4 regions of the Stenotrophomonas sp. YJH_SMC_10 genome follow, and region 2 is predicted to be linked to each of the others. Evidence: predicted binding sites of a transcription regulator. Region 2 holds the regulator's gene; each other region holds the start of a gene.
The links. Region 2 encodes FliA, which starts transcription of late flagellar genes. Its sites were predicted from a motif close to TAAAGTTTNNCNNNCNNNGGCCGATAA; they were not measured.
Positions count from the first base shown of each region.

Region 1 (7,455 bases), on a different contig from region 2:
AAGCAGTTCCCGGTGGCCGTGGCCAACCGCCTGCTGGAAGATTCGCAGGACGCCAAGATGGGCGGCTGGGTGAAGCAGGACACCACCGCCATGTTCGTGGTGAAGATCGACGCCGATGCCACCCCCGACCAGCTCAGCGACGCCATCGATGCGGCCATCCGCACCGCCGACGCGATGGAGCTGGAACTGACCAAGAAGGACGAGTTCTGAGTTGAACGCCACGCCGGACCCGCGCTGGGCACCGCACGCCACCGTCGCCACGGTGGTGGTCGACGGCGGCCGCGTGCTGCTGGTTGAAGAGACCATCGACGGCCGCCCGGTGCTCAACCAGCCGGCCGGCCACCTCGAGCCGGGCGAAAGCCTGGCCGAGGCTGCCCTGCGCGAGACCCGCGAGGAAACCGGCTGGACCGTGCAGCTGACCCACTTCATCGGCTGCTACCAGTGGACCGCCGGCGACGGCACTGCCTTCCTGCGCTTCTGCTATGCGGCGCGCCCGGTCTCGCACGACCCGGCGCAGCCGTTGGACACCGGCATCGACCGTGCACTGTGGCTGACCCCGGCCGAGCTGCAGGCCGCCGGCGCGCGCCAGCGCAGCCCGTTGGTATGGCAGGTGGTGGCCGATTACCTGGGTGGCCAGCGCCATCCGCTTTCACTGGTCCGGGAGGTCGCATGAGCACTCCGCGCGTGATGGTGGGCGTGTCCGGTGGCGTCGATTCCTCGGTCGCCGCCTGGCGCCTGGTCCAGCAGGGCGAGGCCGTGGCCGGCCTGTTCATGCAGAACTGGGCCGACGACGGCAGCGGTGACTGCCGCGCCGAGGACGACCGCCGCGATGCGGTGGCGGTCTGCGGCCTGCTCGGCATCCCGTTCCACTTCCGCGACTTCTCCAGCGAGTACTGGCAGGGCGTGTTCGAGCACTTCCTGGCCGAGTATGCGGCCGGCCGCACGCCGAACCCGGACGTGCTGTGCAACCGCGAAGTGAAGTTCAAGCATTTCCTGGATGCTGCCCGCGAGCTGGGCGCCGAGCGCATCGCCACCGGCCACTATGCCCGGGTGACCCAGCGCGGCCACCAGTGGCTGCTGCTGCGCGGCGCCGACCGTTCCAAGGACCAGAGCTACTTCCTGCACCAGCTGGGCCAGGAGCAGCTGGCGGCCACCCTGTTCCCGATCGGCGACCTGGAAAAGAGCGACCTGCGCCGGATCGCGCGCGACGTTGGCCTGCCGACCCACGCCAAGAAGGATTCCACCGGCATCTGCTTCATCGGTGAGCGCGATTTCCGCGAGTTCCTTGGACGCTATTTGCCGGCCAAGCCGGGCCAGATCCTCGACCCGGCCGACGGCAGCGTGATTGCCGAGCATCCGGGCGTGTTCTATTTCACGCTGGGCCAGCGCGAGGGTCTCAACATCGGCGGCGTGCGTGGCCGCCCGGCTGCACCGTGGTATGTGGTCGGCAAGGATGTGGCCAGCAACGTGCTGTATGTGGACCAGGACCGCGACAGCCCGTGGATGCTGTCCGGGCGCCTGCGTTCGGAACGCGCGCACTGGATCGCCGGCGCGCCGCCGGCGCGGCACTTCGAATGTACTGCCCAGACCCGTTACCGCCAGCCCGATGAGCCCTGCACGGTGCAGGTGCTGGACGACGGCAGCGTGCTGGTCACCTTCGCGCGCCCGCAGCGCGCCGTTACCCCCGGTCAATCGTTGGTGCTGTATGACGGTGATGTGTGCCTGGGTGGCGCGGTGATCGCCGCCACCGATGCGCCGCTGGAAGAGCGCCTGCGCACCACCCCCTCCCCTTTTGAGGTAATCGCTGCATGAGTTTCACTGTCGACGACCGCGTCCTGGCCCTGGCCGGCATTGCCCAGGCCCTGCAGCAGGTCCGCCGCATCGCCGATACCGGCCATTCCGACGCCGCCGCCGTACGCACCGCCGTGGACAGCGTGTTCCGCGTGGATGCGTCCTCGCCGCAGGCGGTGTTCGGTGACCGCCATGCATTGAAGGCGGGGCTGCGCCTGCTGCACAACTACTTCCGCAGCCAGGGCCAGGACCCGATCCTGCCCAAGCTGGCCCTGTCGGTGCTGCAGCTGGAGCGCCGCTTCGTGCAGGACGGGGCGACCGTGAACAAGGTCGCCTCGGGCATCGAGCGCGCCCAGCGCCAGGCCGCCGAACTGGGTGACAGCGGTCACCCGGACGTGCTCGCCAGCCTGGGCGGCCTGTACGCCGACACCATCAGCCACCTCAAGCCGCGGGTGATGGTCCAGGGCAACCCGCACTACCTGGGCCAGGCCGGCGTGGTGGCGGAGATCCGCGCCCTGCTGCTGGCCGCGGTGCGCGCGGCGGTGCTGTGGCGGCAGCTGGGTGGCAGCTACTGGGATTTCCTGTTCGGGCGAAAGGCGATGATCGAGGCCGTGGACCGCCTGCTGGCCTGAGGGTGTGGGGTCAGAGCCCTTTTCCATGGAAAAGGGATCCGACCCCGTTGCTGCCTGCCCAAGGGGTCGGATCCCTTTCCGACACGGAAAGGGCTCCGACCCCGAGGCCGCCAGGGCGCCGGAAAACCGGCGCATTCAGAATGCACTTCGAGGCACATCGACGTTAAAGAGAAAGGGGGTACGGCCGATACATCCTCCGTGCACCTCCCGAGAACGTCCATGTACTCACGCATTTTCATCCGTCTGGCCGCCCCCCTGGCTCTGACCCTGCTGCTCCCCTTCGCCATCGGTTTCGAATGGCCGGCCGCCCTGCGCTGGGCGATCCTGACCACGATGACGCTGAGCTGGCTCGGCTTTGCGTGGTGGACCACCCGCGCCCAGGCACATCGTTCCCCCGAGCACGCCCGTGTCCTGCGCGAACAGGACCAGCTGCTGACCGAGCTGCGCAACTTCGTCGGCAACGAGATCGACGGTTCGCGTGGCGAAGTGGAACGCGCCCGTGACCTGATCCGCCAGGCCGTCTCCAGCCTCGGCGGCAGCTTCGATGCGATGAACCGCAAGTCGCGCCAACAGAGCCAGGCCCTGTCGCGCATCGTCGACCGCGCCGGCGATGAAGGCAATGCCGGCCTCGACGTCGCCCGTTTCGCCCAGCACGCCAGCCATCGCATGGAACAGCTGGTGGAAGCGCTGGAACAGGTCAGCGGCCAGAGCAGCACCACCGTGCAGCACATCGACCAGATGGCGCAGCACCTGGATGGCATCTTCGCGTTGCTGGAAGACGTCAAGTCGATCGCCGACCAGACCAACCTGCTGGCGCTGAACGCGGCCATCGAAGCGGCGCGTGCCGGTGAAGCCGGTCGTGGCTTCGCCGTGGTCGCCGACGAAGTGCGCAACCTGTCCGAACGCTCGACCACCTTCAACGAGCAGATCCGCAAGCTGGCGCACAGCTCCAAGGACGCCATTGCCAAGGTGCGCGAGACGGTCTCGCACATGGCCTCGCGTGACATGGACCGCTCCCGCGAAGCGCGCCAGGAAGCGGCGGCGATGCTCGACAATGTCGCGCAGATCAATGCCTCGCTCGGCGACGGCATGCGCGAAGTGTCCGAGTGCGCCCGTGCGATCGATGGCAGCGTGGCCGAAGCCGTGCGCGCCCTGCAGTTCGAAGACATCGCCACCCAGGCCCTGGGCGGCGTGCACACCCACCTCGACCGTCTGACCGCCATCAATCGCGAAGCGGTGGCCCTGCAGGAGCTGCTGCACCGCAACGGCGGCGTGTTCGACGAAGAGATTGCCAGCGCCCTGCAGCGCACCGGCAACCGCCTGCGCGAGCTGCGCAGCGAATGGGAACGCCCGCCGCACAAGCCGGTCGCCCAGCAGAGCATGGGCGCCGGCACCGTCGAGCTGTTCTGATCCTGATGTCCGCTGCCCTCGCCGGCAGCCCGCAAGGCCCCGGTTCGCCCGGGGCCTTTGCCTGTGACCCGCCGTTGGATGCATCCTGTACGCGCACCATGACCCTGATCCGCGCCCTGCCCGCCCTCACCGACACCGAGCGCCCGCGCAACGCGAGCGTGCGTGAGCAGTTGCAGCAGCTGGAAGACGTCGCCCGCGAGGAACTGCTCGAACTGCAGCACCTGGCCGATGCGCGCCCCGCCCCCTCCCGAGCCGACGATGAACTGCTGGGCCTGGCATGGGACCTCGGGCTGGATGGCGAAGCCCTGAAGTAGATCCGCGTCCTGCGTGGATGGCCGTCGCGCATGGCATGATCCACCGGTCCCGTTCATGGAAGACCGATGGCCATCGCCCTGATCGCAGTACTCCTGATCGAAACGGTCCTTCTGATGGCCTGGGTGGCCGGCTATTTCAGCTGGGGCATCACCCTGTTCAACGAACGCATTGCGGCGTCACCGGCCATGCAGGCCCGCCTCTCGCTGGGCAGCCTGGAACGTGACCTGCCACACGACAAGTGGTTGCGACTGGCCTTCCATGCGCTGCCCGATGGCAGCATGGCGTTCCGCGAGAGCTTCGCGCCGAGCTTCGGCCTGCGCTACTTCCCGGTGATGCGCGGTCGCATCGTACTCAACGCGCGACGGCACGAGGTGCGGGTGACGGGCCTGTGCAGCTGGTTCGTGGCGATCCTGTCGCTGCTGCTGTTGCCGCTGGTGGCGATGCGCCCGATGGTGGCGCCGATGCTGCTGGTACTGCCGCTGTTCCTGGCCAGCTACCTGGTCCAGAAGCGGCGCTATGCGGCCGTCGTCGAGGCCCTGCGCATGCAGTTGAAGGCGGAGTTTCCCAGGTAGGGCCACGCCGTGCGTGGATGGTCGCGCGCCCGCGCATCCGTGCCGACCGACGGCCGGCACCCACCGGAGCCGGGCGCACCAGAGTCAGGCCACACCGGGCCGGCATCTGCCAGCGCAGATCGTCAGCGCACCAGCACCGCTTCGCCGCTGGCGTCGGTGCGCATCGGCGCCGGGCGCTGCTGGCGCAGCCACTGCGCCAGATCGCGCGGGCTGAGCGGGCGCGAGTACAGGTAGCCCTGGATCTCGTCGCAGCCCTGGCGGCGCAGCATGTCTTCTTCCTGGTGGGTTTCCACGCCTTCGGCCACCACCTTCATGCCCAGCGCGTGGCCCAGGTGGACGATGGCCTGGGTGACTTCGGCCGTGCCCGAATCATGCAGCATCCCCTGCACGAAACTGCGGTCGATCTTCAGGCGCCCCACCGGGAAGCGATTGAGGTAATTGAGGTTGGAGAAGCCGGTGCCGAAGTCGTCCACCGCCAGCGGCACGCCGTGCCGCTCCAGCACGTCGAAGCAGTGGCGCAGGATGTCGGTGTCACGGATCAGCGCCGACTCGGTCAGCTCCAGTTCCAGCCGTTGCGGCGGCCAGCCATGGGCATGGCAGATCTCGATCACGCGCTCGGCGAAGCCGCGATCCCGTAGCTGCACCGCCGACACATTGACCGCGATGCGATCAAAGTGCAGTCCGGCACGATCCCACGCGGTTGCCTGGCGGCAGGCCTCGTTCAGCACCCAGTCGCCGATGCGCACGATCTCGCCGCACTTTTCGGCAATGGGAATGAACTCGGCCGGGCTGCAGTAGCCGATGCCGGGTCGGTGCCAGCGCAACAGTGCCTCGATCGCCGGTGGCTCGCCGTGGTGGGCGTGCAGCAGCGGCTGGTAGGCCAGGCTGAACTCGTCGCGCTCGATCGCCCCATGCAGGGCATGCTCGACGTCCAGCCGACGCTGGATGCGGGCCAGCGCGTCCTGGCTGTAGTACTGGTAGGTATTGCGCCCGGCTTCCTTGGCCGCATACATCGCGGCGTCGGCCGCGCGCAGCAGTGAGTCGAAATCGGTCTGCGCATCGCCCAGCATGGCGATGCCGACACTGGCGCCGACCTTCAACGTGGTCTCGCCACGGCGCAGCGGCTCGGCCAACGAGGCGATCAGCTTGCGTGCCACGTGACCGGCGTCCTCCGGCTCGGCCAGGTCACGCAGCACCACGATGAATTCGTCGCCACTGAAGCGGCCGAACAGGTCGTTGTTGCGCAGGTTCTGGTGCAGCCGGGTGGCGGCGGCCTTCAGCAGCGCATCGCCGGTGGCGTGGCCGAAGCTGTCGTTGATGGTCTTGAAGCCGTCCAGGTCGATGAACAGCATCGCCAGCGAGGTCCCGCGATCGCGCGCTTCCTCGATGGCCTCGGCAGTCTGCTCGCCGAGCAGCACGCGATTGGGCAGGCCGGTCAGCAGATCGTAGTGGGCCAGCAGTTCGATGCGCTCGTTGGCTTCACGCTCGCGGGTGATGTCACGGAACAGGACGACGAACCGCGGCGGCAGGCCGTCACGGCGGTCCAGTTCGATCAGCACCTGCACCCAAACGCGCAGGCCGGACTGGCGGTAGAAGCACAGGTCCAGCTGTTCGGGCAGGCCGCCGTTGGCGATACGGGCGAGCGCCGCCTCGAACGCGTTGCGCGAGTCCTCGGTGTACAGCGCCAGCGCCTGGTCGAGGGTGATCGGTTCCTTGCGCAGGCCATGGATGCGGTAGCACTCCTCGGTCCATTGCATGCTGCGGGTCTGCACTTCGATCTCGCAGCCGCCGATGCGGCCCAGCGCGGAAACCCGGTTCAGCAGTTCGGTGCGCCAGCGGATCAACGCATCGGTCTGGTGCTGTTCGGTGATGTTCTGTACCTGGCCAAGCAGTCGCTTGGGTTGCCCATCCATATCCAGCAGCGGCTGCATCCACAGCCGCAGGTGCTGCGAAGGCTCATGGCCGCGGGTCAGCTCCAGCTCGAGGTTGGCAGCCCGGCCATCGCGCCACAACCGCCGCCATGCCGCGCGCAGCGCGCCGCGGGAGCGTGGATGCAGCTGCTTCAGCCAGCGCCGCTGGCCCGGAACGGCGCCCTGCTCCAGGGCCAGCAGCGAACGCAGTTCCGGCGACCACCAGAAATGCCCGCTGTTGGGATCAAACGACCAGCTCCCCATGCTGGCGATGCGCTGGGCCTCGCTCAGGTGCAGCTGCTGTTCCTGCAGCAGCGATTCGAGCTGCTTCTGCTGCTCGATATCGGTATGCGTGCCGACCATGCGCAGGGGCTGACCATCGGCGGTGCGGGCGACCACGCGGCCGCGATCGAGCACCCAACGCCACTGGCCATCGGCCTGGCGGAAACGGAACTGTGCGCTGTACTGCTCGCTGTGCCCGCGCAGGTGCTCGTCGAGCGCGGCACGCACCTGCACGATGTCCTCGCCGTGCACGTGTGCCAGCATGCCGGTCGCAGCATCCTCGCCGAGCGCGGGCGTGCGTGTGACGCGGTCACCGGGAATGTCCCAGTCCCACAGGCTGTGGCCGGCACTGTCCAGCGCCAGCTCCCAGCGCCCGCCCCCGTCCACCGGCACCGGCTCGGGGATGCTCAGGGTGAAGGCCAGCAGGTTGCCGGCGCCGTCGTGCACCGCACGCAGGTGGCCGTCGTAGTGCCCGCGCGGGCCTCCCGGCAGCGTGCAGGCGACGATGCCGCCATCGGCGGCCATCAGGCGCAGATCTTCCAG
Region 1 is NZ_JCAFUS010000003.1:21,179-28,633, reverse strand. It holds gene AC5P9C_RS05780 (hypothetical protein) at 1-210, shown strand, start outside; gene AC5P9C_RS05775 (NUDIX hydrolase) at 212-673, shown strand; gene mnmA (tRNA 2-thiouridine(34) synthase MnmA) at 670-1,812, shown strand; gene hflD (high frequency lysogenization protein HflD) at 1,809-2,423, shown strand; gene AC5P9C_RS05760 (methyl-accepting chemotaxis protein) at 2,643-3,833, shown strand; gene AC5P9C_RS05755 (hypothetical protein) at 3,932-4,147, shown strand; gene AC5P9C_RS05750 (hypothetical protein) at 4,214-4,720, shown strand; gene AC5P9C_RS05745 (bifunctional diguanylate cyclase/phosphodiesterase) at 4,843-7,455, opposite strand, start outside.
Region 1: AC5P9C_RS05760 (methyl-accepting chemotaxis protein) is a predicted target of FliA. The motif match lies at 2,588-2,614, and genes of this name have one in related genera.

Region 2 (7,455 bases):
CGGAGATGTCCGTGACCTGCTGCTTGGTCGAAAAGCCCGGCAGGAACACCAGGTGCAGGCACTCCTCGCTGCTCAGGCGGGCGGCGGCTTCGGGATCGATCAGGCCCTTCTCGCGCGCCTTCGCACGCAGCTTTTCCGGATCAATGCCGGCGCCATCGTCCTGCACCTCGATGCTGACGTAGTCACCTTCCTGCTGCGCGGACAGCCGCACGTGGCCCATCCGCGGCTTGCCCTGTGCTTCGCGCAGGTCGGGCATTTCCACGCCATGGTCGATGGCATTGCGGACCAGGTGCACCAGCGGGTCGGCCAGGGCCTCGACCAGGTTGCGGTCGAGTTCGGTCTCGGCGCCGATCAACTCCAGGTCCACTTCCTTCTTCAGCGAGCGGGCGACATCGCGGGCGACCTTGGGGAAGCGCGAGAACACCTTGCCCACTGGCTGCATGCGGGTGCGCATCACCGCCGACTGCAGGCGCGCGGTGGCGATGTCCAGGGTGGACACGGCGCGGTCCAGCTCCTCGTCGCGCAGGCGGGCACGCAGGGTCTTGAGCCGGTTGCGCGACAGCACCAGTTCGCCGATCAGATTGACGATCGCATCCAGGCGCTTGGTGTCCACGCGCACGGTATGTTCCGCCTCGGCCAGCGGCTTGGCGGCCGGCTTGGGCGCCGGCGCCGGTGCGGCCGCCGGGCGTGGGGCAGCGAGCGGCGCCGGCGCCGGCGCAGCGGCAGGCTTGGCGCCGGGTGCGGCGCTACCGTGCAGCTGGTCGAGCAGGGCTTCGAATTCGTCTTCGCTGATCAGCCCGTCGTCGGCCTTCTTGGCCGGTGCGACCGCGGTCGGGGCGTTGCCGCCGTGCAGCTGGTCAAGCAGGGCTTCGAATTCGTCGTCGGTGATCAGGTCACTGCTACCGGCTGCCGGAGCGGCGGCGACAGGCGCCGCCGCGGTGCCACCGTGCACATCGAACTGGGCGATCAGGTCCGGCGGTGCATAGCCCGGTTCGGTGCCGGACGACACGGCGTCCAGCATCGACTGCAGGTAGTCCAGCGATTGCTGCGCGGCGTCGAAGTGGTGCGCCTGCAATACGGCCTGGCCGGCGCGCGCGGCGCCCAGCGCTTCCTCAGCAGCGTGGCACAGCTCGACCATCGCGGTGACGCCAAGGAAGCCGGCGCCGCCCTTGAGCGTGTGATAGCCGCGGAACACCGCGTTCAGCTGTTCGCCGTCCTGCGGTGCCTGCTCCAGCGACACCAGCTGTTCGCCGAGGCGATCCAGGATTTCCTGTGCCTCGATGATGAAATCGGCAGTGATGTCGTCGGATACCGCGCTCATGCTTACAGCCCCAGATCCGACAACAGGTCGTCGGCGTCGTTCTGCGAGACCGCGTGGCGGTCCAGTCCCTTCAGTGCCGGCCCGGCCAGTTCCGGGTCGGTGCGATGCTGTTCCGGCGGCAGGCCGAGCGCGCCGAAGCCTTCGTGCACGCGGCGGACGATGCCGACCACGCGACGGATGATCTGCCCGGTCAGGTCCTGGTAGCTCTGGGTCAGGGCGATCTCGGTCAGGTTGTGGCGGATGCGCTCGAGCTGTGCGTCCTGGCCCGGCTGCAGGCCTTCGGCGCGCAGCTGCTCGGTCAGGCTGCGGCATTCCTCGGCCAGGTCCAGGGTGCGGTGGGTAGCCTGTTCGGTCATCGCCACCACATGGTCCAGGCGTGCGCAGGCATCGTCCAGTTCACCGGCCTCGCTGGGCACGGTCGGCAATTCGCCCAGGGCCTGCCCGAGCTCGCGGGCCAGCCGCGAGAGGCCGCTCATCATCGGCTGCGTGCGCAGCGCGACCAGCCCGTCGATGCGTTGACGCCAGGCGGCTTCATCGCCGGACTCCAGCGCGTCCAGGGCTTCCTGCAGGCGCAGGGCGAGGGCGTTTCTGTCGACCGTGGTATCCATCAGGCGCTGGCCGCCAGGCGTTCGAAGATCTTGCCGAGCTTTTCTTCCAGCGTCTGCGCGGTGAACGGCTTGATGATGTAGCCGTTCACGCCGTTCTGGGCTGCTTCGATGATCTGCTCGCGCTTGGCTTCGGCGGTGACCATCAGCACCGGCAGGGTCTTCAGCTTGGCGTCGGCGCGGATCGCCTTGAGCAGTTCGATGCCGGTCATCACCGGCATGTTCCAGTCGGTGACCACGAAATCGAACGGCTGGCTCTGCAGCAGCGACAGCGCGGCATGCCCGTCCTCGGCTTCGGCGGTGTTGGTGAAGCCAAGATCGCCCAGCAGGTTCTTGACGATCCGACGCATGGTCGAGAAGTCGTCGACGATCAGGATGCGCATGTTCTTGTTCAAAGCAGAGTTCCTTTGTTGTTCATTCCGGGCGGCCGGGGGCAGCCGCCTCGGGCATGTTCACTCTTCCAGGCCGGCGTCCGCCGCCTCGAAAATCTTCAGCCGTCCACGCAGGCGCAGCACGGCCTGGCCGTGGATCTGGCAGACCCGCGATTCGCTCACGCCGAGTACCGCGCCGATCTCCTTCAGGTTCAGTTCCTGCTCGTAGTAGAGCGAGAGCACCAGCTGTTCGCGCTCGGGCAGGTGGCCGATGGCCTTGCCCAGCTCGCGACCGAACTCGCCACGCTCCAGCACCTGTTGCGGGGTCGGGCCGCCCTGGGCGACGGTGTCCAGCTCGCCCTGGTCTTCGATGCGCGATTCCAGGCTCAGCACCTGGCCGCGCGCGGCGTCTTCCATCAGGCGCAGGTACTCGGGCAGCGGCATCTCCATCGCGGCGGCGACTTCGGTGGCGCTGGCGGCGCGACCGCTGCTCTGTTCCAGGCGGCGGATGGTGGCGGCCGCATCGCGTGCGCGCCGGTGCACCGAGCGCGGCACCCAGTCGCCACGGCGGATCTCGTCGATCATCGAGCCGCGGATGCGGATCGAGGCGTAGGTTTCGAACGAAGCGCCCTGGTCGGCGTCGTAACTGCGCGAGGCTTCGATCAGGCCCATCATGCCGGCCTGGATCAGGTCGTCCACCTCGACGCTGGCGGGCAGGCGCGCGGCCAGATGGTGGGCGATGCGTCGCACCAGGTCCGAATGCTGGGCGATGACATCGTTGGCCGCCGAGCGCTGGACTTCCCTGTACTGGGCTGCGCCTTTCATGCTGCCACCCCACGCTGCTTGAGGATGCGTTCGAGGAAGAACTCGACGCCACCGCGGGGTTCGGTCGGCGCCTGCCAGCGCGCGGTACGGCGTGCGATCTCGGTGATCGCCAGCGCCGACGGGCTGGACGGATAGGCCTTCACCACCGGCTGCTGGCGCTGCACCGACAGGCGCAGCCAGTCATCCTGCGGCACGCAGCCCAGGTAGTTCAGCGAGACGTCGGCCAGGAACTTCTCGCAGACGCGGGTCAGCTTTTCGTACAGCACGCGGCCCTCGTTGGGGTCGCGGACCATGTTGGCCACCACCTGGACGCGGTCCACGCCCCGTTCGCGCGACAGCACCTTGATCAGCGCGTAGGCGTCGGTGATGGACGCCGGCTCGTCACAGACCACCACCACGGTGTCCTGCGCGGCCTGGCAGAAGGTCAGCACGCCGTCGGTGATGCCGGCGGCGGTGTCCACCACCATGATGTCCAGCTCGCGTTCCAGTTCGGAGAACACATTGACCAGGCCGACGTGCTCGGCGGGGGCCAGCTCGGCCATGTGCCGGCGGCCGGACGCGGCCGGCACCACCAGCACCCCGTTCGGGCCTTCGACGATGACGTCGTCCAGCGAGCAGCGGCCGGCGACCAGGTCGGCCAGCGTAAAGGTGGGGTTCAAGCCCAGGATCACGTCGATGTTGGCCAGGCCGAGGTCGGCGTCCAGCAGCAGCGTGCGCTTGCCCATGCCGGCCAGCGCCACGGCCAGGTTGGCCGACACGTTGGTCTTGCCCACGCCGCCCTTGCCGCCGGTCACGGCAATGGTGCGCACAGGGCCGAGCGGCTCGCTGCGGGTGGCCGACAGCGGGAAGGTCTTGGTCAGCTTGGCGTACTCACGCGACGGCATGGTTCAACTCCGGGTTGCAGGGCATATCGGCCGCTCGGCGCAAATCTTCAAGGCGAAGTACAAGATTGGCTGCACTGGCCCGGTGCAGGTCCTCCGGAACGTCCTGCCCATCGGTCACCCAGGTGATCGGCAGGGCGTGGTCCACGGCCACCGACAGGGCGTTGCCGAAGCGGCCGGTCTCGTCCAGCTTGCTCAGCACCAGGCCCTGCAGGTTGGCGGCGCCGAAGCGGCGGACCACCTCGTCCATGTCGCCGAAGCTGGTGTTGGCCGGCAGCACCAGCAGGGTGCGGACCTGGCGCGCGGCGCGCAGCCACTGCAGCTGGGCGGCCAGCGCGCGGTCGCGCGGGCCCAGGCCGGCGGTATCGATCAGCACCAGCTTGTAGTCCTTCAGGCGTTCCAGCAGCTGGTCCAGGTCAGTGCCGCTGTTGGCCTCGTGCACGGCGATACCGAGCTGGCGGCCGTAGCCATACAGCTGCTCGCGGGCGCCGATGCGGGTGGTGTCGGTGGTGACCAGGGCCACGTCACGCGGCGCATGCTTCTCGGCGAAGCGCGAGGCCAGCTTGGCGATGGTGGTGGTCTTGCCGGCGCCGGTCGGGCCCACGAGGGCGATCACGCCGCCTTCTTCCAGCGGGTCGACCGGGGCGATCGGCAGCTTGCGCGAGATCAGCCCCAGCATCAGGCCGCGGCCGCGGTGGGCTTCGGTTTCCAGCGGAATCTGCATGGCCACGTCGCGGGCCAGGCCGGCGTCGAAGCCGTACTCGTCCATCAGGTCCAGCGCGGTGGCGCGCACCGGGCAGCCGCGCAGGCGCTCGTCGGTGAAGCGGTTCATCTCGCGCTCGATCACCTGGCGCATGCCGGCCACTTCCTGGCGCAGCTGGCGGATCTCGGCGTCGTCCTGGGCGACCACCGTCAGCACCGGGGCCGGGGCCAGGGTGGGCGCCGGCGCGGCTTCGACGATGGCATCGGCCAATGCGGGTTCGGTGGCGGCGCTGGCCGGCTGCGCGTCGGCGACGGCAGCGGTCGGCAGCGGCGGCGGCTGCAGCGCCGGCGCCACGCTTTCGTGATGCGCTTCGTGCGGCGGATCGATCGGGAAGCGGGCGCGGTTGGCCGGCACAGCCGCGGCCGGTGCGACGATGGCCTCGGCGAACGGCGCGAAGATCTGCTCCGGCAGTGCCGGTTCGTTGACGGTGGCACGCGCCAGGGTGGCGGCAAAGCCGGTGCTGCCACGGGTCGGCACGATCTCGTCGGCGCTGTCCAGCGTGCGGCCAGTGGCGCCGACGGCGGCGCGGGCGAGGGCGGCCACCGCCGAGGTGGTGGCGGCGACCGGTTCCGGCGCCGGGGTGGCACTGCGGCGGCGGGTGACGGCGGCGATCACCGCGTCGGCGGCGGTGCGCGGCTTGGCTGCCGGCGGCGGTGCGACGTCACGGCGCGAGGCTTCCAGTGCACGCTGCACGGCGCTCTCGTCATAGTTGGCGGCGGCGACGATCTCGATGCCTTCCTCGATCCGGCGGTTGGACAGGATCACGGCGTCAGGACCGTGTTCCTTGCGCACCAGGTTCATGGCCGAGCGCATGTCGGCGGCGACGAATCGTTTGATTTTCATGCTGTGGTCACGAGGCGAAGACGGCGGGGTGGCGGTCGGGGAACTCGGGTGATCGGTGGTCTGCACGGTGCGGGTTCCCCTTGGTATCGGTCTGTTGCGTTGGTTCGAAAGTGGTGTCTGTTTTCTGGCGCGTCGGAGCCCGGCGTCAGCTGATCGTTCCGACCAGCTTCAGGCGCTTGTCTTCCGGCACCTCGCTGTAGGCCAGGACCGACAGCGACGGAACGCTGTGGCGGACCAGGCGGGCCAGCGCGGCGCGCACCGGGCCGGGTACCAGCACGACCGCGGGCTCGTTGCGGGCTTCCTGCTTGCTGACACATTCGGCCAGGCTCTGGTGCAGTCGCTCAGCGAGTCCGGGTTCCAGCGCGGCGCCGTTGCCCTGCGTGGACTCCTGCAAGACACGTTCCAATTGCGGGTTGAGGGTGAACACCGGCAGCTCCGCCGACATTCCGGCGATCTCCTGCACGATGAAGCGGCCCAGTGCGGTGCGCACGGCGGCGGTCAGCACGGCCGGGTCCTGGCTGCTGGGCGCGTGTTCGACCAGCGCTTCGGCGATCTTGCGCAGCTGGCGGATCGGAATGCGCTCGACCAGCAGGTTCTGCAGCACGCGCACCACCGCCGACAGCGGCAGCGCCTTGGGCGTCAGATCTTCGACGAGCTTGGGTGCGTTCTTGGCCAGGTTGGCCAGCAGGTGCTGCACTTCCTCGTGGCCGAGCAGTTCCGGCGCGTGCTCGCGGATCAGGTGCGAGAGGTGCGTGGCGACCACGGTGGCCGGATCGACCACGGTGTAGCCCAGCGTTTCGGCCTGGGCGCGCTGGTGCGGCTGGATCCAGGTGGCATCCAGGCCGAACGCGGGGTCCTTGCCGGCGATGCCCTCCAGGGTGCCCAGCGCGCTGCCCGGATCCAGTGCCAGCTCGCGGTCCGGGTGGATTTCGGCGGTGGCCACCGGCACGCCGTGTACCAGCACCCGGTAGCCGTTGGCGGGCAGTTCCAGGTTGTCGCGGATGTGCACCGATGGAATCAGGAAGCCGACATCCTGGGTGAGCTTGCGGCGCACCCCCTTGATGCGCGCCATCAGTTCGCCGCCCTGGTTGCTGTCCACCAGCGGAATCAGCCGGTAGCCGACCTCCAGGCCCAGCGGATCGACCGGTCGCAGTTCGTCCCAGCTCAGCTCGGCAGTGGGGGCGGCGGCGGCCGGGCGCCCGAGCGCAGTGAGCGCGGCGGCATCGGTGCCACTGCCTGTCGCATCGGCGGCCGGTGCCTTGGTCTTGCGATACAGCTTCCAGGCGATGAAGCCGAGGATCGAGGCCAGCGTCAGGAAAGCGACGTTGGGCATGCCCGGCACCAGGCCGACCAGGCCGATGATGCCGGCGGTGATCGCCAGCGCGCGGTACTGGCCGAACACCTGTCCGGTCATGGCCTGGGCCATGTCCTGCGAGCGCGAGGCGCGGGTGACCAGCATCGCCACCGCGCTGGAGACCAGCAGGGCCGGCAGCTGCGCCACCAGGCCGTCACCGATCGACAGCAGGGTGTAGGTCGCAGCGGCCTCGCCGAACGGCATGCCATGCTGCAGCACGCCCACGGCCAGGCCGCCGAGCATATTGATGAACAGGATCAGGATGCCGGCGATGGCGTCGCCGCGGATGAATTTGCTGGCGCCGTCCATCGCACCGTAGAAGTCGGCTTCCTCGCGGACTTCCTCGCGGCGCAGCTTGGCTTCTTCACGCGTCAGCAAACCGGCGTTGAGGTCGGCGTCGATCGCCATCTGCTTGCCGGGCATCGCGTCCAGGATGAAGCGCGCGGTCACTTCCGAGACACGGCCGGCGCCCTTGGTGATCACCACGAAGTT
Region 2 is NZ_JCAFUS010000023.1:23,608-31,062, reverse strand. It holds gene AC5P9C_RS19620 (chemotaxis protein CheA) at 1-1,321, opposite strand, end outside; gene AC5P9C_RS19615 (protein phosphatase CheZ) at 1,324-1,929, opposite strand; gene cheY (chemotaxis response regulator CheY) at 1,929-2,321, opposite strand; gene AC5P9C_RS19605 (RNA polymerase sigma factor FliA) at 2,379-3,122, opposite strand; gene AC5P9C_RS19600 (MinD/ParA family ATP-binding protein) at 3,119-4,006, opposite strand; gene flhF (flagellar biosynthesis GTPase FlhF) at 3,993-5,609, opposite strand; gene flhA (flagellar biosynthesis protein FlhA) at 5,755-7,455, opposite strand, start outside.

Region 3 (7,455 bases), on a different contig from region 2:
ATCGCCGCGACCTGTTCGAGGCCATCCAGCGCGGCGACTTTCCCGAATGGGAGCTGGCGGTGCAGCTATTCACCGAAGAAGAAGCCGACGCCTTCCCGTTCGATCACCTGGATCCGACCAAGATCATTCCCGAATCGCTGGTGCCGTTGCAGGTGATCGGGCGCATGGTGCTGGACCGCTGGCCGGACAACTTCTTCGCCGAGACCGAGCAGGTGGCGTTCTGCCCGGCCAACGTGCCGCCCGGCATCGACTTCAGCAACGACCCACTGCTGCAGGGCCGCCTGTTTTCTTACCTGGACACCCAGCTGCTGCGCCTGGGCGGCCCGAACTTCCACCAGATCCCGGTGAACGCGCCGAAGTGCCCGTTTGCCAATCATCAGCGCGATGGCCACATGCAGATGCAGGTGCCCAAGGGCCGGGTGGCCTACGACCCCAGCTCGCTGCAGGACGACACCCCGCGCGAGACGCCCACCGGCTTCCGCAGCCACGCCAGCGCCGACGATGGCCGTAAGGGCCGCACCCGCGCAGAGAGTTTCGCCGACCACTACAGCCAGGCCCGCATGTTCTTCCGCAGCCTGGAAAAGCCGGAGCAGGCGCACCTGGCATCGGCGCTGGTCTTCGAGTTGTCCAAGGTGGAAACGCTGAAGGTGCGGGTGCGCACGGTCAGCCACCTGCGCAACATCGATGACACGCTGGCGCAGCGCGTGGCCAATGGCCTGGCCCTGCCTGCACTGCCCGACCCCGCGCCCACCGCTACCCCGGTGCGGGACATGCCGCCGGCCCCGGAAGTGCGCGTGATCGGTCGCAACAAACCCACCCTGCAGGGTCGCTGCATCGGCATCCTGTTCGACGAAGGCTCCGACGCGCGCGTGATTGCCAGCCTGAGCAAGGCGGCCCGGAAGGCAGGTGCAGACGTGAAGCTGGTTGCACCAAAAGTGGGAGGCGCCACGCTCAGTGACGGCAGCGTACAGGCCGCTGATGGGCAACTGGCCGGCACGCCATCGGCCGTGTTCGATGCGGTGGCCGTGGTGCTGAGCGTAGAGGCATCAAAGGCGTTGTCGAAAGAGAGCGCCGCCCTGGAGTTCGTCAGCCAGGCGTGGGCACACCTGAAGGCCATCGCCAGCGACGCGGGCGGCCAGGCGCTGCTGAAGGCGGCGAGGGTCGGCAACGACCCCGGCATCGTCGAAGCAGAAGACGCCAAGGCATTCCTGGCGGCGGCCGCCACCCGCCAGTGGGCGCGTGAGCCCAAGCTGCGCCTGCTGGCCTGACCACAACGACAGGAGAATCGTCATGCCCCGTGGTGACAAATCCGCATACACCGAAAAGCAGAAGCGCCAGGCCGAGCACATCGAGGAAAGCGAACGTGATCGCGGCGCGAGTGAAGGCACCGCCGAGCGCATTGCCTGGGCCACCGTGAACAAGCAGGACGGCGGCGGCAAGCGCGCCGGCAGTGCCCGCAAGGGCGCGAAGAAGGCGACCAGCAAGAAGGCTGCCAAGAAGGCGCCTGCCAGGAAGTCGGCCACAAAGAAGGCCGCAACCAAGGCGACGGCGGCGAAGAAGGCGCCTGCGAAGAAGGCACCTGCGAAGAAGGCACCTGCGAAGAAGGCGGTGGCGAAGAAGGCACCGGCTCGCAAGACCGCGACAAAGAAGGCCGCAAAGAAGACGGCGAACAAGGCTGCGGCCAAGAAGGCGGGTACGGCCGCCTCGCGGAGCGCCGCCGCGAAGAAGGCAGCCGAGACGCGGGCCGCGAAGAAGACCGTGCGCAAGGCGGCGGCGAAGAAGGCTGCGCGTACGCGTGCGCGCGGCTGAAGCGTCGGTCAGGAGGGGAGCGTCCTCATCCATGCAGCAACTTCGGCTGCGGCTGCGTGAGCACGGGCCTGCAGCAGCAGATGGGGCCCTTCCAGCGATACGTGCCGGGCGTCGGGCAACAAGAGCTGCAGCTCGGCCACGCTGGGCGGCCACAACAGGTGGTCCTGTCGTGCATGCAGGCATAGCGTCGGCAGCGTGAGCTTCGGCAACTGCGCGCGGACATCGATCTGCAGTGTCGCCGCAGCGCGCTGCCGCAGCATCGCGGCCGGCGCCGCAGCGATCGCATGTCGCAGCTCGCGAAGGTTCATGCGTGTCCGCCAATGCCCCAGCAGAAGCCGGGCCAGCAACGCCAGCGGCGGCCGTGGCCATGCGGGGGCAAGCAAGCGTGCGCTCGCCGCTGGCAGCGGCACCGGTCGCCGCGCGAAAGTCGTACTCAGTATCAATCCGCGCAATCCCGGCGGTGAAGCCGCCGCCAGTTCGATGGCCAGTGGCCCGGCAAACGATTCAGCCAGCAGCACAAAGGGAGCGATGGGAAGCTGCGGACGCAGGATCGACGCCAACGTAACGTAGTCCTGTGGCCCCTGCATAGGTAGCGGCAGCACCTGCACGGTAACTCCCTGGCCCTGCATCGCCTCCACGAAGCATGTCGACAGCAGGCCGCTGCCATCCAGCCCCGGCAGCATCACGATCGGGAGCATCACGGCGCTCATCACATTGCTCACCTTCCAGGCCCCTTCGCACGATTCCCTGCCCCGCAGCTTCGCTTATCGGCTCGACCCAGGGAAGTGCACGCCGCTGATCGCGGCGCTACCCTGATGGCCCCTGACGGAACAGAGAAGGTGGCATGCGCAAGCCCCGCTGGCTCAGCTTGACCGGCATCGCCCTATGCGCGCTCTATCTCGCGCTGACCGCCTGGCTGGTGTTCGATGCCCGGTCCAACAGCGACCCCAAGAGCGCCTACATCCTCATGCAGCTGCCGGTGATGCTGCAGACCGCAGCACTCAACGCCATCGGCGTAGGAAGCTGGCTTTCCGGAATGACCTGGATGACCGTCTACCTCCTGGTGATTCCCCCCACGCTTGCCGTGCTTTACGTGCTTGGGGCCATGCTCGGCAGCGTCCTGGAGCAATGAGGGCGATCCTCCCTGCTGCCTGAGCGGGCGATGGCAATACGGCCGCTCAAGGCGGCCGTATTCCTGTCACTGCACTGGCAGCCCGCTCAGGCTGCGCGACGGGGCACAGCAGAGACCACCGCGCCTTCCACCTTGAATACCGCCACCGACGTGGTCAGCGCATGCGCCTGTTCTTCCAGCGCGCGGCTCGCGGCAGTGGCTTCTTCCACCAGGGCCGCGTTCTGCTGGGTCACCTGGTCCATCTGCACCACCACCTGGTTGACCTGCTCGATGCCGGCGGCCTGCTCCTTGCTGGCCGCTGCGATGTCGCTCATCAGCTGGGTGGTACGCGAACTGGCCTGGGCCACGCGCGCGATTGCAGCTTCGGATTCAACGGTCACCGCCAGGCCACTCTTCACCTTGGCAGCAGCGTCTTCGATCAGCTCCTTGATTTCCTTGGCGGCGACACCGGCACGCTGCGCGAGCGTACGCACCTCGCTGGCGACCACCGCAAAGCCACGCCCCTGCTCGCCCGCGCGCGCGGCTTCCACTGCAGCGTTCAGTGCGAGGATGTTGGTCTGGAACGCGATGCCGTCGATCACCGTCGAGATTTCCGAAATGCGTGCCGAAGACTGATCGATCTCGCCCATCACCGAGGCCATCTGTGCCATTGCCTGCTCGGTCTCGCGCACGGCGGCACCGGCGGCATGCGCTTCACTGTCGGCCTGCCGCGCCAGTTCGGCGTTCTGGCGTACGGTCGAGGTCAGTTCCTCCATCGACGCGGCGGCCTCCTCCAGGTTGGCCGCCTGCTGTTCGGTGCGGCGCGAGAGGTCGTTGTTGCCGGCCGCCAGTTCCTGCGCGGCATTGTTGATGCTGTCGGCGGCGGCCTGGATGCCCTGCACGATGCCGGTCAGCTGCGCGGTGGTGGTATTGGCGTCGTCACGCATGCGGGCGAACACGCCGTCGTACTCGCCATCCATGCGCGCGGTCAGGTCGCCGTGCGAAATCGCGCGCAGCACGTCGGAGACATCGGCGATGCTGGCCTGCGAACTGGCCATCATACCGTTGAGGTGCTCGACCATTGCCTTGAACTGGAACTGGAACGCAGCCGCATCACCACGCATGCTGAAGTCACCGGCGCGAGCGGCGCGGGCCAGTTCATCAATCTGCGCGTTGATCGCCATCAAGCTCTGCTTCACTGCAGCCAGCGTACGGGTCAGCGTGGCCTTCTCGCCCGGGTAATCAGGCAGATCACGGCTGAGGTCACCGATGGCGTAGCGCTGCATCACCTCGGCCATCAGCAGTTCCACCTCAACGTGCGATTCGACCAGGCTGTTGGTCGCCTGCACCATGCGGCCGAAATCGCCGGGGAAGGCGCTGGCGTCCATGCGATAGCGGATCGCACCGGCCTCGTGCTGCTCGGCCATCTGCAGCTGCGCGCCGATCGCCGCCTGCACGCTCTGGCGGACGCTGGCCATGGCCTCGCCCAGCTGGGTCAGTTCGTCGCGGCCACCGAGGCGGAACTCCTGGTCCAGCTGCCCCTTTGACAGCCGCTCGGCCAGGTTCACCGCGCGCGCCAGCGGGCCGGTCAGGCTGCGGCCGATCATCACCGAGGCAGCGATGCCCGCCAGCAGCGCGACGCCGCCCAGCACCAGCAGCTGCAACAGGCTGCGCTCGCCCAGGCGGATCGCTTCGGCAGCAGCCTTGCGGCTTTCCTTTTCCTCGAAGTCCACGCCGTCCGACAGCGCCTTGTTCCAACCGTTGGCCGCGTCCTGCACCGGGCCCAGGGTCAGCGCCACGGCACCCGGATAGTCGCCCTGCTCCATCAACTCGCTGGTCTGCTTGTTGAGCGGGCGCGCGATGGCTCGCTTGGCGGCGATGGTTTCCGCAATGGCTTTGCCTTCGGCATCACCCGGAAGCGCCTGGTAGGCGGACCAGCTGGCCTCGTAGCGCTTGACCAGATCGGCAATGCGCTTCTCGTCGCTGCTGCGGTCGTCACCTTGGCGGATCAGCATCTCGCGGCGCACCACCATCATCTGATTGTTGGCATCGAGCATCTGCGACAGCAGGCGCACCTTGGCCACGCTGATATCGACCACCTGCTGCATCGCGCGCTTCTGCACGACGCTGGCGGTGGCCCCGGTAGCGACCACGGCGGCAACCAGCAGCAGCAACAGGCCAAAGCCCAGCCCAAGACGCCAGGCAACCCTGACATTCCTCAAGTAGTTCATCGGTACATCCAAAACGGGGGGATGCGCCCTTATCGGCGTGGCCCGAAGCGCCTTGATGGGAGCTGCCACGCTCGTCCGGGTGCGGTTCAGAGAGGTGATGGCGTCGATTCCTGGCGCTAGCGACCCTAAAGTTTCCTTCCATGCTGCCAAGGGTGCCCGCCTACATCGTGGCCCCTTAGAATCGAATCGATCCTTGAAGATGAATGGATACATCTGATGAGCCACGATTTTCCCCACCAGTTGATTATTTTCGGCCCACCGGGAACCAGCAAGAGTTACAAGGCCCGGCATGAGAAGACGCCGATGCTCGGCATTCGCCCGGACGAGGTCATCCCTGTGACGTTCCACGCCGAGTTTGGTTACGGCGATTTCGTCTCCCGCCTGTTGCCACTGTCCGAGGGCAACAAGGTCCATTACCAAGTGCATGCCGGCCCCTTCATCCGCGCGTTGGCACTTGCCCTACACCGTTCAGAGCATGGCACGGCCGATTCGCCGCCTCGCAACGTTGTCCTGCTCATTGACGAAATCAACCGTGGCAACTGCGCGGAAATCTTCGGCGACATCTTCCAGCTGCTGGACCGTGACGATGACGGGCAATCCAGCTATTCCGTCTGTGCCTCGAAACTGACGGTGCAGGCGCTGATCAACGAGATCCGCGAACTTGAAGCTCGCGATGACAGAGACTCCTCCACGCTGATCGGTCGTATCGAAGATGAGCGCATGCTGAGACTTCCGGCGAATCTCTACCTGATCGGGACCATGAACACTGGCGACGAATCGATCTTCTTCATGGACTCTGCATTCAAGCGCCGCTGGAATTTCCAGTTCAGTCCAGCCGAGTTCAATGCAGTTCCCGCTGCGCAGGCCAATGCAACGATCGAAGGCCACCCATCGGTTACCTGGAAGATGCTGGTGGATGCTCTCAATGCGATGATCGTCGAGAAATGCACCTCTCCGAATCTCGACGACAAACTGATCGGCCCCTGGTTCATCAAGGCGCGGGCCATCGCTGCAACAACACCACCCGCGACGCTGGAACAGACGCACGCTGCATCGATTGCCGAACTGCGCAAGCTTGCCCCAGGGGCTGCGGAGTACATGCAGGGCGCGGACTACAGCCAGAGGTTCGACGATGCATTCTGCAAGCTCCGGAAATCCTGCAATGCCGAGACCTTGAAGGCAATCGACACACTCTCGGGCTTTGACGAGTCCGCCAAGCGCAAATTGAAGACTATTGCCTTTGCCATCAGCGGCTCATCCCCCTACTACAAGTCAAAGATAAACTTCCAGAAGACCAAGGACGGGATGCTCATTGAGGATTTCGTCGAAGCGCTTGCCGTGACACAGGAAGTCCATCCCATTGCCCACCATATCGCCGCCAGTGATATCGAGGGAAAGCTATTCCTCTACCTGTGGGACAACGTCTTCGAAAGGGACAAGTCCCCACTTGCAGAATGGCTGCGTATTCCCCCGGAATCACTGAGGACCTTCGGACAGTTTTCCGCCCGACGCGATGACTTCATCCGCAGCTTCACTGTTTCGGAAGATCTGCATGCAGCTGCATGACGTCAGCGTCGTCGCGGCTGGGTCCAGCGCTGTGGGCCTGTTCGTGGAAGATGGGCGCACCGAGCTTCGCGTGCCGCATGGCATGCCGACCTCCACCGCGCCCCGCGACGCATTCCGTCTGCTCTACCTGGCTTTCGCCGCTTTCAGGAATGTCCAATCAGATCTCGGACATGCACCGCAGCAGGACGGCGTTGAGGCAGACACGCATGGACGTGGACTTGCAGCGGCCCCCGCTTCGTTCGTCGACGCCATTGCCATCGACTCGCTGTTCAACCATTCCAATCCACTTCGACTGCTTTCACTTCGCTCACAGATGGCGCGGCGGCAGGATGGCAATCTGAAGTACGCTGACCGCCAGCTTCACCATGCATTGTTCAACGACGACGACGCCCCCTTCTTTCCGAAGCTTCCCACCCGGCGAAGCGTATGCGAACGCGGGACCGCCGACATCGTCGGCCTGTATTTTTTTCTCGCTGACGACTTCTATCGCAACCTGCTGCAGATCGATCCCGGCATCATCTGGGGACGCTTCACCATGGATGCCGTACAGCGCGCAACGGACTTCCGCCATCGCCATCTGCGCGAGGGTGACTCGCTGCATGAAGGTGATGCCTGGGCACAGGAGCTGCTGCTGCGGCGACTCCAGCAACTCCTGAGAACGTGCTACCGGCAGGCAACGCTGCGCAGCGCGGAGTTTCTTTCGCTGCATGCAGCACTGGAACGCTACCTTCATCCCGC
Region 3 is NZ_JCAFUS010000001.1:35,949-43,403, reverse strand. It holds gene AC5P9C_RS00190 (catalase) at 1-1,268, shown strand, start outside; gene AC5P9C_RS00185 (hypothetical protein) at 1,291-1,809, shown strand; gene AC5P9C_RS00180 (alpha/beta fold hydrolase) at 1,818-2,519, opposite strand; gene AC5P9C_RS00175 (hypothetical protein) at 2,654-2,941, shown strand; gene AC5P9C_RS00170 (methyl-accepting chemotaxis protein) at 3,028-5,151, opposite strand; gene AC5P9C_RS00165 (McrB family protein) at 5,368-6,717, shown strand; gene AC5P9C_RS00160 (hypothetical protein) at 6,704-7,455, shown strand, end outside.
Region 3: AC5P9C_RS00170 (methyl-accepting chemotaxis protein) is a predicted target of FliA. The motif match lies at 5,181-5,207, and genes of this name have one in related genera.

Region 4 (7,455 bases), on a different contig from region 2:
TTCTTCCTGGCCAACCTGTCGTGGCCGGCGGTGATGACGCCGCAACCACTGGTCTGGCTGGCACAGCTGCTGCCGACCACCTCGGGCATCAACCTGATGGTCCGCCTGAACCAGATGGACGCCCGCCTGGCCGACGTCAGCCACGAACTGATCACCCTCACCGTCCTGCTGCTGCTCTACGGCAGCCTCGCCACCTGGCGCCTCCTCGCCCGAAAAGGGGACGGAGGGGATTAAGTCGTAAGCGGCCTGTTCAAGCGGCGCGGCATGGCCGCATCGATCCAACGTTCAGGGGTCCGGGGCGTACCAGAACGGGATGCGGAACGTGCGACGCCGTCCGCCCCCGCGCTCGCCGCCTGTGGCATTCCACACCAGTTCCAGGTCATGGCGCCCCGGCGCGAGCCCCCGGGTAGGCAGATAGCCCACCAGGCCGCGCATATCCAGGTCACGCCGCTCCATGGGCACGAAGCCCTGCACGTCGACCGGGGTGCCGTCCAGCTTGACCTGCCAGAGCCGGGAAAGGCACTCCACTGCGGCATTGGCGGCCTGTTGCCCCGCCGCCTCATTGCGCGCGTCCGGAAGTGCGGTGCAATGCTGGCGCGCCAGCGGATTGTCGCGTTGCGGGCGATGCGGAATGAACACGCGAAGCTGCGCACCGCTGATCGTGTCCGACGGGATCATCGGATACGGCAGCAGCTGGTCATGCGCCGAACGCATCGATTCGTAATGCGCACTCAGCATGCCGTGCTCAACCGCCGCTTCCGTGACGATCTGATAGCGGTTGAAGAGCGAGAACTTCAACGACGCCATCACCTGCACGGCCGCCAGCAGCATCGCTACCAGCACCGCAAACAGGTAGGCCGCCATGAACGAACGCGAGCGCAGGTTGCTCTGCATGGTCAGCTGCATGGCCTGCATCAGGCGCAACAGCGGAACCCGTTGCAGTGCCGCCAGCATGCCCTCCAGCAGTCGCTGCGGTCGTTCATGGGGCTGCCCGCGCGCGCGCCGCCGCGCCACGATCTTTTCCAGGATACCGGGGGCCACGGCCAGTGCCAGCATTGCGGCCAGCACGCTGCACAGGGCAAGCATGGCGACATGATCGGCGCCACCGGACAGCGCGCCGATCACCATCGACACACCGAGCGTCAGAACGGCCAACACCAGCGTGCCCGCCAATGTCTGCACCGCAAGCAGAGTGGTCGAGAACAGCATCGTCGCCAGCCGATCGGCACGTTCGATGCTGCCATCGAGGCCTCCGTCCCGGGCCTGCAGGAAGGCGCGCGTGACCGCCCCCATTCTTGGCAGGCGCGCCCAGTCAATGCCATCGGGGAAGTGCGACCTGAGGCCGATCAGCCCGATCCAGTAACCACGCACCGTGAGGTGGATGATCAACGCCACTGCCAGCACATAGCACATGCCAACACTGATGCTGAAACCGAACCAGAGCATCTGGAAGTACATGCCTTCGGTGTGCAGGCTGCTGCGCGCCCAGGCGTCGAACAGATAACCGGGCACGGCCAGCAGCGCGAACGCCAGCAGGCCCGAAATGAAGAGCTCCAGTTCATCGGTGCGATCACGCACGCGATGGGGATGGGCAGTCGCTTCCGGTATCGGGTCATGCCCGGCTAGCGGTGCCGGTTGGGGAGCTGGAGCCGATTCGTTCACTGGACGTTCATCCGTTGAGTCGGCGCAGTATAGGCACGACACTGGAGCCAGCGGTACCGGTCCGGAACGACGAACGCCGGCACAGGGCCGGCGTTCGAGTACTGCGATGTGGAAGGGCTGAATGGTGTGTGGCAGCAACCGATCAGCGATAGACGCGTTCGCAGCGGCGTTCGACCACGCGATCACCATTTTTCTGCTGCTGGTTGCCCTGGATCTGCCGGCCCGCCGCACCACCGGCCACGGCGCCTGCCACGGTGGCGAGCTTCTTGCCATTGCCGCCGCCCACCTGGTTGCCCAGCAGGCCGCCGATCACCGCGCCGGTGGCCGTACCGGCGATACGGTTGGGATCGCGTGAGTTGCGCTGCACTTCCACGTTCTTGCAGACCACGCGGCTGCCGTCGTTAAAGCGGCGTCCTTCGTCGCGCGGCCCATAGGTCTGTGCGCCGGCCACCGACGATGCCGCCAGCAGGGTGCCCAGCACAAGCAATCGGGTCGAGGTCTTCATCGCAATCTCCTGAGTTCCGGTATGGCGCAAGTGTCCTCCCGGGCTTGGCAACCGGAGGTGAAATGCGCGTGCCGGGCAACCCACCGGCCATCGCGCGTTCAGGAAAAAATCCGCGCCCATCACGATCAGCCATCGTGATGGGCGCCGTCTCCCTGATGGCAGCTCCCCTGCTAGAACTCTTCCCAACCCCCTGCGTTGGCCGCCAGCGTCGGCTCGATGCGTGGCGCCAGCACCGCCGGCCTACGTACCGGCGTCACCTTCGCGGTGACCGCGGCCAGAACCGGGCGCGCCGCAGCGGCCGCCGTCGCCGCACCGGTGCGGAACACCGAAACCGCCTCGGCCAGCAGGTTGGCCTGCTCCTCCATGGAACGCGCCGCCGCGCTGGCTTCTTCCACCAACGCCGCGTTCTGCTGCGTGGTCTCGTCCATCTGCACCACCGCCTGGTTGACCTGTTCGATGCCCGAGCTCTGCTCCTGCGATGCGGCAGAGATCTCGGCCATGATGTCGGTCACGCGCTGCACCGAGGCCACGATCTCGCCCATGGTGGTGCCAGCCTGGCGGACCAGCGCCGATCCATCGGCGACCTTGCCGACCGACTCCTCGATCAGGCCCTTGATCTCCTTGGCCGCGCCGGCCGAGCGCTGTGCCAGCGTGCGCACCTCACTGGCCACCACCGCAAAGCCCCTGCCCTGCTCGCCAGCACGCGCAGCCTCCACCGCCGCATTCAAGGCCAGGATGTTGGTCTGGAATGCAATGCCATCGATGACCGAGATGATCTCAGCGATCTTCTTCGACGAGGCTTCGATGGCCGACATCGTGGTGACCACCTGCCCGACCACTTCGCCGCCCTGCGAGGCGACACCGTGCGCGCCGATCGCGAGCTGGTTGGCCTGGCGTGCGTGCTCGGCGTTCTGCTTCACGGTGGAGGTCAGTTCCTCCATCGACGCGGCCGTCTCTTCCAGGTTCGCCGCCTGCTGCTCGGTGCGCCGCGACAGATCGGTGTTGCCCGAGGCAATCTCGCCTGCTGCCAGGTTGATGCTGGATGCGCTGGCCTGGATGCGGCCTACAATCTGCGTGAGCTGATCGACGGTGGCGTTGCAGTCATCGCGCATGCGGGCGAACACACCGTGGAAGTCGCCCTGCATGCGCACGGTCAGGTCACCGCGCGAGATCGCCTGCAGCAGGGTCGACACCTGCACCAGGTTCTCGTCGGTGGTCTGCATCAGTCGATTGAGCCCGGCCACCATGTCGCGGAAATCATGGGCGAAGCGATCTTCATCGCCGCGCAGGCTGAAGTCACCCGCCGCCGCTGCCGTCGCCAGCCGGCGGATCTCACCGTTGATCGCCGACAGGCTGGTCTTGGTCTCGTCCATGGCTTGGGTGATCGCCGCCTTCTCGCCCGGCAGCGCATCCATGTCCACCGACAGGTCGCCACGGGCGTAGTGCTTCATCACCTCGATCAGCCGGTTCTGCACCTGCACGTGCGAACCGACCAGCGCATTGGTCTCATGCACCATGCGCCCGTAGTCGCCGGGGAAGGCACTCTCGTCCATGCGATAGCTGAGGCTGCCCGCATCGTGCTGGCGGGCCAGCTCGCCCTGCGCCGCCATCACCGACTGCAACTGTGCCTGCATGCGCTGCATGGACCTGAGCAGCTGCGTCACCTCATCGTTGCCGGACGCGTCGATGCTGTTGTCGAGCCGCCCGTTGGCGATGCCGTCGGCCAGCTTCACCGCACCCTCCAGCGGGCGGGTCAGGCTGCGGGTGATGGCCCATGCGGCCAGCGAACCCAGTATCAGGCTCAGCACACCGAACACGATCGACAACGTGCCGGTCCAGGATTCGGTTGAACGGTATTCCTCGCGGCTGCGCTCGGTGAGTGCCTCCTGATGCCGCAGCAGGGACGAGATGGCCTCGTTCCACGCGGTTGCCAGCCCTTGCTCGGCCAGCAGTTCCTTGGCCGCACCGTCGAAATCACCGGCCTTCATGCGCTCATGCAGATGCTGGGTGGAGGCATCTGTGGCCTTGCGTGCCGCGTCGATTTTCGCCACCAGGGTATCGCCGGTGGCATCGCGCGGGATCTTGATGTACCGGGCCCATATACCATCGTAGGTCTGCGACAGCTCCTGCGCCTTCTGATAATCCCTATCGAAATCCTCGCCGCGCTTGATCACCATCAGCCGGCGGTGCATCAACACCGCGTTGTTGGTATCGAGCATGTCGTTCAACAGCCGCATCTTCACCATGTTGACGTCCACCACTTTCTCGAACTGGGCGGACTTCAGATGATTTCCGTACAGCGCCAGGCCAACGATGGCCACGATGAACAGCAGCAGCAAACCAAACCCGGCACCCAGCCGGGATCCCACTCGGAGGTTGCGTAAGGCGAGCATCTCAATTCCCTTGATCATGGCCGTACGATCGATGGCGGCGCAGCCAGGGGAAACTTTATGGGCCGATATTTTTTATTTCGATCCAATAATATGAAACTGTGCAGACCGTTGTGAAGGTAGCGCACAAATAGACCCTAGAGCCCATTCCTTTATGACGCCCCTTTTCCAGCAGAGGTTCACGCCACCCTGAGGTTTATTTCTGCGGGCCGGAGACGGCGCACGGCAACCGGGTATCCAGCAGTAACTTCCGCAACGAAGAAGCCACCAGAGGCACGCGCCGCCCCATCTTCCGCCTCATGTATGAAAATGGATTCTTCGCCACTTCGGAAGGTAGCCCCTTGCACTGCAATTCCGAATCGGTGTTACTCGGGAGTGTTCCTCTGATATCCATGGGCTGATGCAGATGATTTACGGCGAAGCCGGGCATCCACGGACGTGTATCGCGATGGCGGTGTGACGTCCGGCCGCCGATATCGCCCACAGCCGCACGGCGCTGGGCATGGAGGCCACCCGCCAATGGCTGCAGGCAAAGCTGGACACACCGGGCAGCTTCAATACCCAGGCCATCGCCCGCCAGCTGCAGGCCCTGCAACAGGGCGAAGGCCCCACCTGTTTCGAGATCGTCGTGCAGATCATCGCCAGCCATCGGCAGATCACCCTGGTTCCGGCCTGACTGCGTGCCTCCTCACGGCCAATGGCCGCCAACCGCAGCGGCGCCCGCCGGCCCCAGCAGTTACCATGGACGGCCCTGTACCCGCTCCGCTGCCGCTGCCGCCCGGCGCGGCCGGATGCCCTGATCCACGAGCCCCATGTCCAAAGACAAGTCCGCCGAACATACCCCGCTGATGAAGCAAAACGACTAAAAGAAGATCTTAGGCACCAGGAGCCTTGTGCCGCAAGGATCTTAGGCGGCCACCCGCGAGACCCGCGCTCCAACGCAACGTCGCCGCAACAGGTCTATGACCAATAACTGAACGACAAGAAGCGAAATGATGTCGCTCTGAGCGACATGACGGGTGCTTAGCTGTTAGGCTGATGTCGTCATCGCGGGGAGCAACAATCCGTGCCATGGTGTGAGTAGGCGACTACTCGAGGGCGAATAGCCCAAAACACCCCGAGCGACGCGTCAGCGGCCGGCAACGGCCGGGACCATCGGGAAGGGTCAGGTGGCTGCGGCAACGGCTCGCAGCCATAGATTGGAGGAGGGTAGTAACTGGCGTTTCCCCATTCTCGATGTAGCAACGGAGCCTTTCCAATCCCGGAAAGGTGCATCGAGGACACCAACATGGTCTCACCTGTTGACAGGAAAGATGACAAGCGCCAGCTGCTGCTGAAATGGTTCAAACGAGTTTTTGGTGGTCCTTGGTTGTTCCGTTTCTTGATGATCGTGTGGAAGTTGTATGACCACCTTGATCGCTAAGCACGGCGCAGGACATTCGGACTCTAAGACTCATCAGTAGCACCCTCCTTTTTATCTACACATGCAGGAAGAGAGGAAATGCTTTACAAGGCTTTAAAGACGGTCCGCGAGGTTCACCGAATGCAACAAGGTGAGCTGGCGGAGCGCCTGGGCATATCACGCTCTCATCTATCTGAGATCGAGTCAGGAAAGAAAGCTGCGTCAGTCGAGCTTCTACACAAGTTCGCAGAAGTATTCGATGTGCCGCCTTCAACATTCCTAAGCTTCGCCGAAGCCCTTGAAGGCTCCTCGGAGCGACGTCAGAAGAACGCCAAGAGGCTGATGAAAATTCTGGAATGGACACTGGATTCTAACGATGACGCTCCCCCGGAAAAGCGCTAACCGCTATGACATCACGTCGTCCGCGTTCTTTCGACTACCGACCTTAAAAGCACTCGCGCGAGTACTTCAATGGGATGGAACCCCAAGCGCCCTGCGAGCACTGTGCAAACGGCCCGACAACTTCAGCGAGTTCTACCAAACTCATCGTCGGACCGGGAAAAAACGTCTAATTCAAGCTCCAAACGCGGTCGTTAAGCCGCTTCAGAAGCGACTTAACGTGCTGCTCAAGCAGATCTGCGTCCCGGACTATCTGCACTCTGGTATCCCGAAGCGCTCTCACCTCACCAACTCCGAACGCCACATGCTTGCGGAAGGCGCAACGGTGACGGTGGATGTCTCCGATTTCTACCCTAGCATCACGCGTCAACGCGTCTTCAAGCTTTTCAGAAACGTATTCCAATGCCCTGGGGATGTTGCTGATGCGATGGCTGACTTGGTCTGCTACAACGGAAAACTAGCGACCGGCTCCCCTGCTAGTGTACTTCTGTCATTTTGGGCCTGCCGTGACATGTTCGACCTGATCGCTAAGCGTGTTGCGGACCAGGGAGGCACGTTCTCGCTCTACGTGGATGACGTTGCAATCACAGGCAACACCATCGGACACGGTGACGTTCGGTGGCTGGATCGTGTCCTAAGAAGGTTCGGCTTTGCCTCGAAAGTGGAGAAAGCAAAGGTCTTTAGGAAGGCGAGCGCCAAAGTTGTTACTGGACGAGCCTTTCGCGATGGGATCAGCAGGGCGCCCAACAGGAAACACAAGGAGATGCACGAGTCTCGAACTCTGGTTAAAGGCACCGGTGCCAATACCAAGGTCAAACGCGGGTTGGTTGGCCAACTTGAGAACATCGGCAATCTGGACCAGCAGCGCGGGAAGTCCCTAAAAGCAGAAGCTCAGAAGCTACGAAGCACTCTGCCTCCCGCGCGACGCCGTCGCCGATCAGCCTCTCTCCCGACCGGCATTTCCGGGGTAGAGAACACATAGAGGAAAGGAAAGTGGCGCTGGCTTACGTGCCTGAAGCGTCCACTTTGCAACCAATGCGCCTTCCGGTGCCCGCGGCCTAATCTCCACACCCGTGCGTCACGAACTTGATTGGTTC
Region 4 is NZ_JCAFUS010000002.1:217,780-225,234, reverse strand. It holds gene AC5P9C_RS04365 (ABC transporter permease) at 1-234, shown strand, start outside; gene AC5P9C_RS04360 (hypothetical protein) at 286-1,851, opposite strand; gene AC5P9C_RS04355 (glycine zipper 2TM domain-containing protein) at 1,805-2,167, opposite strand; gene AC5P9C_RS04350 (methyl-accepting chemotaxis protein) at 2,338-4,560, opposite strand; gene AC5P9C_RS04345 (hypothetical protein) at 5,060-5,233, shown strand; gene AC5P9C_RS04340 (helix-turn-helix domain-containing protein) at 6,059-6,361, shown strand; gene AC5P9C_RS04335 (reverse transcriptase family protein) at 6,336-7,340, shown strand.
Region 4: AC5P9C_RS04350 (methyl-accepting chemotaxis protein) is a predicted target of FliA. The motif match lies at 4,592-4,618, and genes of this name have one in related genera.